Regions from separate parts of the Rhodopseudomonas parapalustris genome, predicted to be linked through region 1. Evidence: predicted binding sites of a transcription regulator. Region 1 holds the regulator's gene; each other region holds the start of a gene.
What was found. Region 1 encodes PhoB, which activates phosphate uptake and scavenging genes when phosphate is short. Its sites were predicted from a motif close to TGTCATNNANCTGTCAT; they were not measured.
Positions count from the first base shown of each region.

Region 2: a site for PhoB is predicted at 1,657-1,673, ahead of phnF (phosphonate metabolism transcriptional regulator PhnF). Genes of this name have one in related genera too.
Region 3: a site for PhoB is predicted at 1,093-1,109, ahead of M9H71_RS11830 (DUF47 domain-containing protein). Genes of this name have one in related genera too.

Region 1 is NZ_JAMKBZ010000010.1:132,412-137,066, reverse strand. It holds gene M9H71_RS11495 (acetylornithine transaminase) at 1-923, opposite strand, end outside; gene M9H71_RS11490 (GcrA family cell cycle regulator) at 1,401-1,910, shown strand; gene phoB (phosphate regulon transcriptional regulator PhoB) at 2,255-2,968, opposite strand; gene phoU (phosphate signaling complex protein PhoU) at 3,042-3,758, opposite strand; gene pstB (phosphate ABC transporter ATP-binding protein PstB) at 3,782-4,603, opposite strand; gene pstA (phosphate ABC transporter permease PstA) at 4,600-4,655, opposite strand, start outside.
Region 2 is NZ_JAMKBZ010000002.1:211,451-216,105, reverse strand. It holds gene phnE (phosphonate ABC transporter, permease protein PhnE) at 1-816, shown strand, start outside; gene phnF (phosphonate metabolism transcriptional regulator PhnF) at 890-1,618, opposite strand; gene phnG (phosphonate C-P lyase system protein PhnG) at 1,730-2,203, shown strand; gene phnH (phosphonate C-P lyase system protein PhnH) at 2,206-2,808, shown strand; gene M9H71_RS03070 (carbon-phosphorus lyase complex subunit PhnI) at 2,812-3,909, shown strand; gene M9H71_RS03065 (alpha-D-ribose 1-methylphosphonate 5-phosphate C-P-lyase PhnJ) at 3,906-4,655, shown strand, end outside.
Region 3 is NZ_JAMKBZ010000011.1:45,066-49,720, forward strand. It holds gene M9H71_RS11825 (DUF4407 domain-containing protein) at 1-590, opposite strand, end outside; gene M9H71_RS11830 (DUF47 domain-containing protein) at 1,178-1,822, shown strand; gene M9H71_RS11835 (inorganic phosphate transporter) at 1,837-2,847, shown strand; gene sugE (quaternary ammonium compound efflux SMR transporter SugE) at 2,863-3,177, opposite strand; gene M9H71_RS11845 (peptide chain release factor 3) at 3,408-4,655, shown strand, end outside.

The DNA of each region.
Region 1 (4,655 bases):
GACATCTTCTTAACGTGGTCGAAGAATCCCGGCTGCAGCATCACATCGAGCACCGCATTGGCGACCGCGACCGCCAGCGGATTGCCGCCGAAGGTCGAGCCGTGCGCACCCGGCGCCATGCCCTTCGCGGCTTCGGCGGTCGACAGACACGCGCCGATCGGAAAGCCGCCGCCGAGTGCCTTGGCCAGCGCCATGATGTCAGGCGCGACGCCGAGCCGCTTATAGGCGAACAGCTCGCCGGTGCGGCCCATGCCGGTCTGCACTTCGTCGAAAACCAGCAGCAGGCCGTGCGCGTCGCACAGCTCGCGCAAGGCCCGGAAGAACGCCAGCTCAGGCGAACGCACGCCGCCCTCGCCCTGCAGCGGCTCGATCAGGATCGCCGCGGTCTCCGGACCGATCGCCGCCTTCACCGCGTCGATGTCGCCGAGCGGAAGCTGGTCGAAACCTTCGAGCGGCTTGCCGTAGCCTTCCAGGTACTTTGCCGAGCCGGTGGCGGCGAGCGTGCCGAGCGTGCGGCCGTGGAACGCGCCTTCGAAAGTAATCACCCGGGTGCGCTCGGGCGCGCCCTTCGAGAAGTGATAGTGCCGCGCCATCTTCAACGCGCACTCGACCGCTTCGGCGCCCGAATTGCAGAAGAACACCATGTCGGCGAAGCTCTGCTCGCACAGCCGCTCCGCCAGCCGTTCGCCCTCAGGGCTCTTGAACAGGTTGGAGACGTGCCACAGTTTGGTCGCCTGCTGCTGCAAGGCTTCGACCAGATGCGGATGGCAATGGCCGAGCGCGTTGACGGCGACGCCACTGGTGAAATCCAGATAGCGCTCACCGTCGGTCCCGTGCAGCCATACGCCCTCGCCGCGCTCGAACGCGACATCCGCTCTGGCGAAAACCGGGAGGAGATGGGACGTTGCAACGCTCTGAGACATAGCCGATCCGATCGGAAAAAAGCGGGCCGCCGGCCGGACGCGTCACGCGCATGACACGAACGCAGTCAGGGACAACGTACCCCGGAAACGAAACGTGCCGCCTTTCCAGGCGGCACGTGGCATTATTTTAGAAGCGTCGAACTCACTGTCAACACGGAGCTTCGACGAAGTGCTGCCAGAAAAGCACTACTTCTGCAGTTTGTTGTGGCTTCGCGGACTCACTCACAGGAGAAGGTGTGGACGCACCGGGTCGGACTCTTGCGCCCGAGTCACGGCATATTGTAGCCTTTTGCCTGTCGGGTACGACATCTCGTGCGCGGTTTGTAATCCATTTCGAGTTCTCGGATGAGGCGTAACGCCGGGGCGGCAAGGGTCGTCCGGCGAGCGCTAAGGGATTCTGACAGCAGAGATTTTGACGACCTCACAGCCGCGGTTCCGCGCCGCCCTTCGGCGCCCGCGGCAGGAAGGGATAGAACTATGACGGCATTGACCTGGACCGACGAGCGCGTCGAGCAGTTGAAGAAATTGTGGGAGGGCGGGCTGTCGGCGAGTCAAATTGCCGCTGAGCTGGGTAACGTCACCCGCAACGCCGTGATCGGCAAGGTCCACCGCCTCGGCCTGTCGGGCCGGGCCAAGAGCCCGACCTCGGCAGCTCCGCGGCCGCGCAAGGCGCGTCCGGTGCAGCAGATGATGAGGGTGAACCGTCCGGTGGCCCGTGGCAACACCGCCTTGGCACACGCCTTCGAAGTCGAAGCGGAGCCGGATCCGGTCACGTTCGACAACGTGGTGCCGATGAACCAGCGGCTGTCGCTGCTCGAACTCAACGAAGCCACCTGCCACTGGCCGGTCGGCGATCCGTCGAGCCCGGAATTCTTCTTCTGCGGCGGCAAGTCTCTGCCGGGCCTGCCGTACTGCGCGCATCACTCGCGCATCGCCTATCAGCCGGTCGGCGACCGCCGCCGCGCTGCGCCGAAGACCACCCGCTAGACTGACGCCGCCAGCCCAAGGCCGCGGCAAACCGCGCTCGCGCAGCGCAGGGCTGCGCGGCCCTGCCAAACTGTCATCGCCCGCAAAAGCGGGCGGCCCAGTATGCCAGAGCGTCCGTTACTTCCCGCCCACTTACTGTAATCCTGAATCCTCCGCTTGCGCGGAGGATGACGCTGCTATGTTGGGCTAAGGCCGCGGCCGAACGATTGCAAAAGCGGTAGGGTCGGCAAAGTCGCGCCGTGCCCACGGATTACAACATCACGCTCGCGGTCATCGTGATTTGAAAAGAGCCTTTTGGTGGGCACGCTTCGCTTGGCCCACCAACATCGCAAACCTGCTAACAACTACGATGGGCTGCCTTCCACCTTGGCGAAGCGGTCGTCGAGAGCGTAGCCGGCGCCGCGGACGGTGCGGATCGGATCCTGCTCGCGGCCGATATTGAGCAGCTTGCGCAGGCGCCCGATGTGGACGTCGACCGTGCGCTCGTCGATGTAGATGTCACGGCCCCAGACGCCGTCGAGCAGCTGCTCGCGGCTGAACACCCGGCCCGGATGCTCCAAGAAGAACTCGAGCAGGCGATATTCGGTCGGGCCGAGATCTATCGGCCGGCCTGAACGCGCCACCCGACGCTTGTCGCGGTCGAGTTCGAGGTCGCCGTAAGCCAGCACGGTAGCAAGCCGCTCGGGCGCTGCGCGGCGCAGCAGGCCCTTCACCCGTGCCAGCAGTTCCGGCACCGAGAACGGCTTGACGATGTAATCGTCGGCGCCGGTCGCGAGACCGCGGACCCGCTCACTCTCCTCGCCACGCGCCGTCAGCATGATGATCGGCAGTTGCTTGGTTTCCGGCCGTGCCCGCAGCCGGCGGCACAGTTCGATGCCGGACAGGCCCGGCAGCATCCAGTCCAGGACTACCAGGTCGGGAATCCGTTCCTTCATCCGGGTGTCGGCGTCGTCACCGCGCGCCACCGTTTCGACCTCGTAACCTTCAGATTCCAGATTGTATCGCAGCAGCGTCGTCAGCGCTTCCTCGTCTTCGACTACCAGAATGCGCGCAGCCATCGTCGTCCTCGTCTCAGTGTCGTCTCGATACGCCCCTGGCGGCCGGCCCGGCGGGCCGGCGGCCAGATCTGCGTCAGTTACCGGGGGTCGCGTTCGCGAAGGTGGTCATATCGCCCTTCGGACGCTTGTCCATGATCTGCTGACCCTCGATCATGTAGAACACCGTCTCGGCGATGTTGGTCGCATGATCTCCGATCCGCTCGATGTTCTTGGCGCAGAACATCAGGTGGATGCAGAACGAGATGTTCCGCGGGTCTTCCATCATGTAGGTGAGCAGTTCCCGGAACAGCGACGTGCAGATCGCGTCGACTTCCTCGTCGCCGTTCCACACCACCATCGCGGCCGGCAAGTCGTGCGCCGTGTAGGCATCCAGCACCGCCTTGACCTGCGACTGCACCAGATCGGTCATGTGCTCGAGGCCGCGGATCAGCTTCAGCGGATGGAAGTCGCTGTCGATCGCGTTGACACGCTTGGCGATGTTCTTCGACAGATCGCCGATCCGCTCCAGATCGGTGGCGACCCGCATCGCGCCGACGATGTCGCGCAGGTCGACCGCCATCGGCTGACGTCGGGCGATGGTGAGCACCGCGCGCTCTTCGATATTGCGCTGCATCTGATCAATCTCGGCATCGGCCGCGACCACGCGCGAGGCCAGCGCGACATCGCGCCGGATCAGCGCGTCGACGGAGTCGACGATCTGGCGCTCGGCCAGGCCGCCCATCTCCGCGACCTGCCGGGTGAGTTCCTGCAGATCGCCGTCGAACGCCTTGGTGGTGTGTTCGAATCCCATATCCGTGCTCCTCGCCCGCGGCGTCAGCCGAACCGGCCGGTGATGTAGTCCTGGGTGCGCCGATCGCTCGGCGAGGTGAAGATCTTGTTGGTCGGGCCGAACTCGATCAGCTCGCCCAGATACATGAAGGCGGTCGATTCAGACACGCGCGCCGCCTGCTGCATGTTGTGGGTGACGATCGCGATGGTGTACTGCTCCTTCAGCTCGTCGATCAGCTCTTCGATCTTGGCGGTGGAGATCGGATCGAGCGCCGAGCACGGCTCGTCGAACAGGATCACTTCCGGCCGCACCGCGATGGTACGCGCGATACACAGCCGCTGCTGCTGACCGCCGGACAGGCTGAGACCGGAGGCGTTGAGCTTGTCCTTGACCTCGTTCCACAGCGCGGCGCCGCGCAGCGCCTTTTCGACCCGCCCGTCCATTTCCGATTTGGAGATCTTCTCGTACAGGCGGACGCCGAACGCGATGTTCTCGTAGATCGTCATCGGGAACGGCGTCGGCTTCTGGAACACCATGCCGACCCGGGCGCGGAGCAGGTTGAGGTCGAGCTTGGGGTCGAGAATGTTGGTGGTGTCGAGCAGCACCTGCCCCTCGGCGCGCTGTCCCGGATACAGGTCGTACATCCGGTTGAAGATGCGCAGCAGAGTCGACTTGCCGCAGCCCGAGGGGCCGATGAAAGCGGTGACCCGGTTGGCGGCGAGCGCGAGATTGATGTGCTTCAGCGCGTGGTTCTGGCCGTAGTAGAAATTGAGGTCACGCACGGTCACCTTGGCCGGGCCGTCCGGCTGGGCGCCGATCAGCGGCATCGCGGACGGAACGCTGGTGGCGATCGAGATCTCGGTCATTTCGTGGTCCTCTCGGCGCCGATGATGCGCGCGCCAATGTTCAGGGCAAGCA
Region 2 (4,655 bases), on a different contig from region 1:
GCGCGCTTCCCCGAGCAGTTCCGGCCCAATTGGATCAGGCGCGGCAAGCTGATCGGCGGCCTGACGCTGGCGGCGGCGCTGTTCGTGTTCGGCCTGATCCGGCTCGATATCCCGTTCGACCGGCTGCTCAGCGGCGTCAGCCGATTGATCGAATTTGTCGGCCTGATGCTGCCGCCAGATCCGGGCTCGTGGCAGCTCGCGCAGGTCTATCTGCACGCGATGGGCGAAACGCTGGCGATCGCGTTTCTCGGCACGCTCGGCGGCGCGCTGCTGGCATTCCCGGTGTCGTTCCTGGCGGCCCGCAACGTGCTGCGGATCCGCCCGCTGCAACTGCTGACCCGGCGGCTGCTCGACATGGTGCGCGGCGTCGATACGCTGATCTGGGCGCTGATCTGGGTCGGCGTCGTCGGGCTCGGACCATTCGCCGGGATACTCGCGGTGATGTGCTCGGACTTCGGCAATTTCGGCAAGCTGTTCTCCGAAGCCTTCGAGGCCGCCGACAACAAGCCGATCGAAGGCGTCAAGGCCACCGGCGGCTCGCACGTCCACAGCGTGAGGTTCGGCCTGCTGCCGCAGGTGGTGCCGATCCTGGCGAGCCAGGTGCTGTACTTCTTCGAATCCAACACCCGCTCGGCGACCATCATCGGTATCGTCGGTGCCGGCGGCATCGGCCTGCAGCTCACTGAGCAGATCCGGGTGCTGGAATGGCAGAAAGTGTCGTTTCTGATCCTGATGATCCTGATCACCGTCGCGTCGATCGACTGGATCTCCAGCAAGCTGCGCTTCGCGATCATCGGGCGGAAGGCGGTCGCTTAAGGCGCAGCGGTCATCGCGCTCTCAACCGTCATCCTCCGCGCAAGCGGGCGATGACGTGAGCGCAGGGCGCACGCTAATCCGGCTCGATCACGAACTCGACCCGCTCTGCCGCAAAGCGTGCACGGGTGGTGAGCAGCGGGGTGCCGTCGGCGGCGACGTCGATGCTCTCTACCACCAACACCGGGCGCCCGGCGGGCAGATCGAGCCGCGCAGCATCGGACGCATCCACCATCGAGGCGGTGATCCGGGTCGACAGCCGGCGATAGTCACTGACGCCATAATGCGCCAGCACCTTGGTCATCGAGCGTTTCGCCGCGAACACCTTGGGCGCATCGGGAAATCGCACCGCCGACAGCCAGGTCGTGCCGCGGCTGATCGGCACGCCGTCCGCCGATCGCAGCGCCTCGATGCGGAAGAGGGGCGCGCCGATATCGAGATCGAGTTGGCCGGCCAGCGCGCCAGTCGCCGCCTCACGCTCCGCGGCAATCAGCTGCCCGCGCGGTTCGCGCCCCCCCGCGTTGATGATCTCGGAAAATCGCGTCCGCGTGCGCAACGGATAGGCAATGCGCTGACTGCGCACGAAAGTGCCGCTGCCGCGCTCGGCGCGGACCAAGCCGCGCTCGGCCAGCGCCGCCAGCGCGCGGCGCACAGTATGACGGTTGACCCCGTAGTTCTCGGCAATCTCGGTCTCGCCCGGCAGCTTGCCGCCGGGCAGATAGCGGCCGTCGGCGATCGCCAGCTCGATGCCGTCGGCGACCCGACGCCAGAGCGCTAAGCCTGAGGATAAAGCCTCGGCACTCATGACAGGAACGCTTTCGTGATCATGGCCACGGAATTCGACGTCATCGAGTTTTCATATTGTGCCTCTATCAAGTTGTCTATTAACATATACAACTTGAACTGGGCAATGGCGATGCACGCCGAAACCACAAACCTCCCCGAACAAACCGCAATCGCGCGCCGGCGCGCCGCGATGGCGGTGCTGGCCGCATCCGAGACCGCCGCGATCGGCGCGCACCTCGACGCGCTGGCGCCGCCGGCATTCACGCTGCTGCGCGAGCCGGAACAGGGACTGGTGATGCTGCGCGGCCGGATCGGCGGCGATGGCTCCGCCTTCAATGTCGGCGAGGCGACGGTGTCGCGCGCTGCGGTTCGGCTCGCCAGCGGAGAGGTCGGGTACGGCTACACGCTGGGCCGCGATCGCACTAAGGCCCGGCTGATCGCGCTGTGCGACGCGCTGCTGCAATCGGCAGACTATGCGGCCACCGTCGAGGCCGAGGTGATCGCGCCGCTGCGCACCGAAGTCGAAGCCGCACGCGCAGAAAAGGCCGCCCAGACGGCTGCCACCAAGGTCGATTTCTACACGCTGGTGCGAGGCGAGGGCTGACCATGACCACCACCGAACTCGCCGCCGGCTTTGCCGACAAGGTACTGGGGGCGCAATCGACCTTCCGCGCCGTGATGGAAGCGATGGCGCGGCCCGGCCGCATCCAACGCATCAGCGTCGAGGCCGGCACACCGGCGCCGCTGATGCACGCCAGCGCCGCGCTGGCGCTGACCCTGTTCGACCACGACACTCCGATCTGGCTCGACGACGCTATTGCGGCGGACGGCACAGTCGCGCAATGGCTGAAGTTTCACACCGGTGCGCCGCTGACCGACGATCCTTCTACCGCGGCGTTCGCGCTGATCGGTGACGGCAACGCCTTGCCGCCGATCGACCGCTTCGCACTCGGCAGCGCCGAATATCCGGACCGTTCGACAACGCTGATCATTCAGGTGCCTACCCTCGGCGCCGGCGCCAGCTTCCGGCTGCGCGGCCCCGGCATCGACGGTGAAACGCTGCTGCAGGCGACGCTGTCGCCAGCCGATTTGTTCGATCGCCTCGGCATCAACGCGGCACTGTTTCCGCGCGGCCTCGACGTGGTGCTGGTGAGCGGCGATCAGGTGGTGGCGATCCCGCGCACCACGCGCCTCAGCCAAGGGAGCTGACCGATGTATGTCGCAGTCAAAGGCGGCGAACGCGCCATCGACAATGCCCACCGGCTGCTCGCCGATGCCCGCCGCGGCAACCGCGACGTGCCGGAGCTGACGCTCGACCAGATTTCCGAGCAGCTTGCGCTCGGCGTCGACCGGGTGATGAGCGAGGGCTCGCTGTACGACCGCGACCTCGCGGCACTGGCGATCAAGCAGGCGCGCGGCGACCTGATCGAAGCGATCTTCCTGGTGCGGGCATTTCGCGCCACGCTGCCGCGGTTCGGCGCGTCGGAGCCGGTCGACACCGGCGCGATGGCGGTGCGGCGGCGGATCTCCTCGACCTTCAAGGATATTCCCGGCGGCCAGATCCTCGGCCCGACCTTCGACTACACCCACCGGCTGCTCGACCCGCAGCTCGCAAGCGGCGGCGATCCGGCCGAGCCGGAGATGGCCGAGGCGAGCGACGCCCCGACACCGCGCGTCACCGATATCCTGCGCCAGGACGGCCTGATCGAAGAGTCGCCGATTGCCGCGGACGACGCAGCCGTGGGCGACCTCACCCGCGAGCCGCTGAATTTTCCGGCCGATCGCGACCTGCGGCTGCAGAATCTCGCCCGCGCCGACGAGGGCTTTCTGCTGGCGCTCGGCTACTCGACCCAGCGCGGCTACGGCCGCAATCATCCGTTCGCCGGCGAGATCCGGTTCGGCGAAGTCGAGGTGTTCTTCGAGGCCGAAGACGCCGGCTTCGCGGTGCCGCTCGGCAGCGTGGCGCTGACCGAGTGCCAGATGGTCAATCAGTTCAAAGGCTCGGCAACCGAGGCGCCGCGTTTCACCCGCGGCTACGGCCTCGCGTTCGGCCAGAGCGAGCGCAAGGCGATGTCGATGGCCCTGGTCGATCGTGCGCTGCGCGCGCAAGAACTCGGCGAGGACGTCAAGGCGCCGGCGCAGGACGAGGAGTTCGTGCTGTCGCATTCCGACAACGTCCAGGCCACCGGCTTCGTCGAGCATCTGAAGCTGCCGCACTACGTCGATTTCCAGTCCGAGCTCGGCCTGCTGCGCAAGCTGCGCGCCGAATTCAACCAGGACCAACCCGAGCTGCGCGAGGCTGCGGAATGACCGAGGCGACCTACAATTTCGCTTATCTCGACGAGCAGACCAAGCGGATGATCCGCCGCGCGATCCTGAAAGGAATCGCGATCCCCGGCTATCAGGTGCCGTTCGCCAGCCGCGAGATGCCGATGCCTTATGGCTGGGGCACCGGCGGCGTGCAGGTGACGGCGTCGATCCTCGGTCCCGACGATACGCTGAAGGTGATCGACCAGGGCAGCGACGACACCACCAACGCGATCTCGATCCGCAAGTTCTTCGCCAAGACTGCCGACGTCGCAACGACGACGGCAACGCCGGACGCGAGCGTGATCCAGACCCGGCACCGGATTCCCGAAACGCCGCTGCACGAAGGCCAGGTACTGGTGTATCAGGTGCCGATCCCCGAACCGCTGCGCTATCTCGAACCGCGCGAGACCGAGACGCGGCGGATGCACGCACTCGCCGAATACGGCCTGATGCACGTCAAGCTGTACGAGGACATCGCCAAGTTCGGCCACATCGCCACCGCCTATGCCTACCCGGTGAAGGTCGCGGGCCGCTACGTGATGGACCCGTCGCCGACGCCGAAGTTCGACAATCCGAAGATGGACAATTGCCCGGCGCTGCAACTGTTCGGCGCTGGCCGCGAGAAGCGAATCTACGCGATCCCGCCCTACACCCAGGTGGTGTCGCTGGATTTCGAAGACCATCCGTTCACGCCCTATCGCCAGGACGGCTGCTGCGCGCTGTGCGGCGCCGACGACTCGTATCTC
Region 3 (4,655 bases), on a different contig from region 1:
TGGGTGGTCGGTTCAGGCTTGGGCTGCTCGGTGAGCGCAGCGCGATGGAGCGCTTCGAGCTGCTCGATATCGGCCTGCCGGCGCCGGGCCTCCGCGTTCAGACCGGCCTCGAAGGTGGCGATCTTGTCGTAGATCGGTTGATTGGCGGCGACCCGGTCGGCCTCGATCTTTTCGTTGATGGTCGAGGAGAAGATCGCCAGTTCCAGGAACATCGCGATCACCCAGGCGAGTCCGAACGACAGCGCCAGACGGATGCCGACGCGGACGAAGCGCCACGCGGTCTGCTTGGCCTCGGCCCTCGACACGATCGGCGAGGTGTTCCACAGCGTGCCTTGATAGAACCAGTCCGACTGGCACAGCGCGCGGTCGAACATCAGCACCGTCAGCGCAATCACCGTGGACACCAGCAGCCGGGTCCAGATGTTGTCGATCATATAGCCGGTGGCGTGAAACGACACGCCGAGCACCACGACGAACGACAGACAGAGCGATGCGCCCAGATGCGTGGCCCACAATTTGTCCGACGCCGGACAGCTTTGCAGGGTCTTGCGATCGACGCCAGCGATGATGCCAAGGACGCGTTGAATCATGGCCGCCCAGTTCTGCGGTGACATGCGCCGCGGTTTGAAGTGACAAGTCGGCCGAGTCTAACAGAGCGTAAACAAATTCAATACGAGTTGCGCTTCGCGGGCCAATTCAACCGGTTCGGATTTTGTCTGAACAGTCGCTGCTAAGTGTTGGTGATCGATTGGAAACTTGCTGAGTTGGTGGAGCGGCGAGGGGGCTCGTTCCGTCCTCATTAATTTGTCGGCGCAGCGGCTTCGGCCGTGCTCATCCCGTCCTCGATTACCACTCGGAATCGTGGGTGCGGCGTTCGATTTCACTTCAAGCGCTTCAAGTGATTCGCGAGCGGGCGAGGGAGATGACGACGGCAAGCCGGCTCTCCAAACCGTTGCGCCATCAATTCTGTGGACGGACCAGCGGTGCGATCGACGCGCTGCGGCTGGCTAAAGCCGGCTCCGACGAGCGCGGCGCGGAGCCGTCCCGCGCGATCCGGAATCCACGGTTGCCTGACCGCCTCCGAAGTGTTTTATGACGCCGGTGTGACGCGGCCGGGCGCCCCCGGCGTCGGAGGCCGATCCTTCGAACCCGCGTCACGTCAACCGGATAGCTCCCGATGCTACGATACTTTCGAGCCTTTCTGCCCAAGGAAGAGAGGTTCTTCGACCTGTTCGCCCAGCACACTCATACCGTCGTGCAGGGCGCCCAGGCGCTGCAGGACATGCTGCGCGGCGGTGACGAAACTCTGGTGCACTGCCAGCGCGTCAGCCATTTCGAATCCGAGGCCGATAACGTCACCCGCGAGGTGCTGACCGCGGTGCGCCGCACCTTCATCACCCCGTTCGACCGGGTCGACATCAAGAACTTGATCACCTCGATGGACGATGCCATCGACCAGATGCAGCAGACCGCCAAGGCGGTGATCCTGTTCGAGGTTCGGGAATTCGAGCCGCCGATGCGCGAGATCGGGGCGCTGCTGGTCGAAAGCGCCAATCTGGTCGGGCGGGCCGTGCCGCTGATGCAATCGATCGGTCCGAACCTGCAGATGCTGACGGCGATGACCGAGGAGATCACCAAGCTGGAAGGCCGGGTCGACGATCTGCACGACATCGGGCTGAAGGAACTGTTCCTCAAGCACCGTCACGCCAACACCATGGATTACATCGTCGGCGCCGAGATCTACGACCATCTCGAAAAGGTCGCCGACCGGTTCGACGACGTCGCCAACGAGATCAATTCCATCGTCATCGAGCAGGTCTAGGGCAGGGGCCGGCCGTGGACGCTTCGCTCGGGCTGCCCATCCTGGTCGGGTTGATCGCCGTCGCACTGCTGTTCGATTTTCTGAACGGCCTGCACGACGCCGCCAATTCGATCGCCACCATCGTCTCGACCCGGGTGCTGCGACCGCAATATGCGGTGCTGTGGGCGGCCTCGTTCAATTTCATCGCCTTCATGGTGTTCGGCCTGCACGTCGCCAACACCATCGGCACCGGCATCATCGAACCCGACGTGATCGACGCCGCTGTGATCTTCGCGGCGCTGACCGGCGCGATCGTCTGGAACCTGGTGACCTGGGGGCTCGGCATCCCGTCGAGTTCGTCGCATGCGCTGATCGGCGGCCTGCTCGGCGCCGGCCTTGCCAAGGCCGGGCTGTCGGCCGCGGTGTGGAGCGGCCTGACCAAGGCGCTGCTGGCGATCGTGCTGTCGCCGCTGGTCGGCTTCTTGTTGGCGCTGGTGCTGGTCGCGATCGTGTCGTGGGCGTCGGTGCGGTCGACACCGTTCGCGGTCGATCGCGCCTTCCGCATCCTGCAGTTCGCCTCCGCCTCGCTGTATTCGCTCGGCCACGGCGGCAATGACGCCCAGAAGACCATGGGCATCATCGCGGTGCTGCTCTACTCGCAGGGCTATCTCGGCGGCGAGTTCTCGGTACCGTTCTGGGTGGTGCTGTCGTGCCAGGCGGCGATGGCGCTCGGCACGCTGATGGGCGGCTGGCGGATCGTCCGCACCATGGGGCTGCGCATCACCAAGCTGACGCCGATGCAGGGCTTCTGCGCCGAAACCGGCGGCGCAGCCACGCTGTTCATGGCGACCTTCCTCGGCGTGCCGGTGTCGACCACCCACACCATCACCGGCGCCATCGTCGGCGTCGGTGCGGCGCGGCGGATGTCGGCGGTGCGCTGGAACGTGGCGAGTTCGATCGTCTACGCCTGGGTGATCACGATCCCGGCCTCGGCGATCGTCGCCGCCCTGGCGTATTGGGGAACCAAGCTGCTGCCGACGTTCTGACGGGCCGGCCCGCTGTCAGCCCACCAGCTTCAGCCCGACGATGCCGGCGACGATCAGGCCGATGCAGGCGAGGCGGCCGACTGTGGCCGGATCGCCGAACAGCGCGATGCCGAGCGCCGCGGTGCCGACCGCGCCGATGCCGCTCCACACCGCATAGGCGGTGCCGATCGGCAGTGTCTTCAGGGCGAGCCCGAGCAGGGCGACGCTGGCGACCATCGCCGACACGGTCAGGGCCGTCGGCACCAAGCGGGTGAAGCCTTCGGTGTATTTCAGGCCGAGCGCCCAGCCGATCTCCATCAGACCGGCGACGAACAGATAGAACCAAGCCATAGCGGCCTCCTTGCGCACGTCCGGGCAAATTTCATGAAGCCATCCAGCGGGATGGCGCGCCGGCGCAATGCGCGGTCTTGGCGGAGGCCGGGTCGTCCCGGCCGAAAAGGTGATTTTGAGGTCGTCCTCGATCCCCTATATGAGGGAGGCCGTTCCGCCGTGCAACTGCCGGCGCTGCGTCCCGCCGGAAGCCCTTGATCGCGCCGGCTTTCCCTGCCACAGGCTGATGAATGTCCGACACCGCTGTTCCGGCCGACGCGCCGTCCTCGACCCCGTTTTCGCTCGCCCACGAAGTGGCGCGGCGGCGCACCTTTGCGATCATTTCGCATCCTGACGCCGGCAAGACCACGCTGACCGAAAAGCTGCTGCTGTTCGGCGGCGCCATCAATCTCGCCGGCCAAGTCAAGGCCAAGGGCGAGCGCCGCAACACCCGCTCGGACTGGATGAAGATCGAGCGCGACCGCGGTATCTCGGTGGTCACCTCGGTGATGACCTTCGAGTTCGACGGGCTCGTCTTCAACCTGCTCGACACGCCGGGCCACGAGGACTTCTCGGAAGACACCTACCGGACGCTGACCGCGGTCGACAGCGCCGTGATGGTGATCGACGCCGCCAAGGGCATCGAGGCGCGCACGCGGAAGCTGTTCGAGGTCTGCCGGCTGCGCGACATTCCGATCATCACCTTCATCAACAAGATGGACCGCGAGACCCGCGACATCTTCGATCTGCTCGACGAGATCGAGAAGACGCTGGCGCTCGACACCACGCCGATGACCTGGCCGGTCGGGCGCGGCCGCGACTTCCTCGGCACCTACGACGTGCTCGACGGCGGTGTGCGCCTGCTCGACGGCGGCGGCGCCAAGACCGGTGCGGCCGAGCAGATCACCATCGAGGAACTCGGCAAGCGCCATCCCAATCTCGACGTCGCCGCGGTCAAGGAGGAGCTTGAGCTCGCCACCGAGGCGTGCAAGCCGTTCGACCTCGAGGCGTTTCGCGAGGGCCATCTGACGCCGGTGTATTTCGGCTCGGCGCTGCGCAATTTCGGCGTCGGCGATTTGCTGCAGGGGCTCGGCCGCTACGCGCCGCCGCCGCGCGCGCAGGAAAGCAGCGCCCGCAAGGTCGAAGCCGACGAGCCGAAGATGAGTGCCTTCGTTTTCAAGATCCAAGCAAACATGGATCCGAACCACCGCGACCGCATCGCGTTCGCGCGGCTGTGCTCCGGCAAGCTGACCCGCGGCATGAAGGCCAAGCTGGTGCGCACCGGCAAGGCGATGCCGCTGTCGAGTCCGCAGTTCTTCTTCGCCCAGGATCGCTCGGTGGCCGACGAAGCCTTCGCCGGCGACGTCGTCGGCATTCCCAACCACGGTAGCTTGCGGATCGGCGATACGCTGACCGAGGGCGAGGACGTCACCTTCGTCGGCGTGCCTTCCTTTGCGCCGGAAATCGTCCGCCGCGTCCGGCTGACCGATGCGATGAAG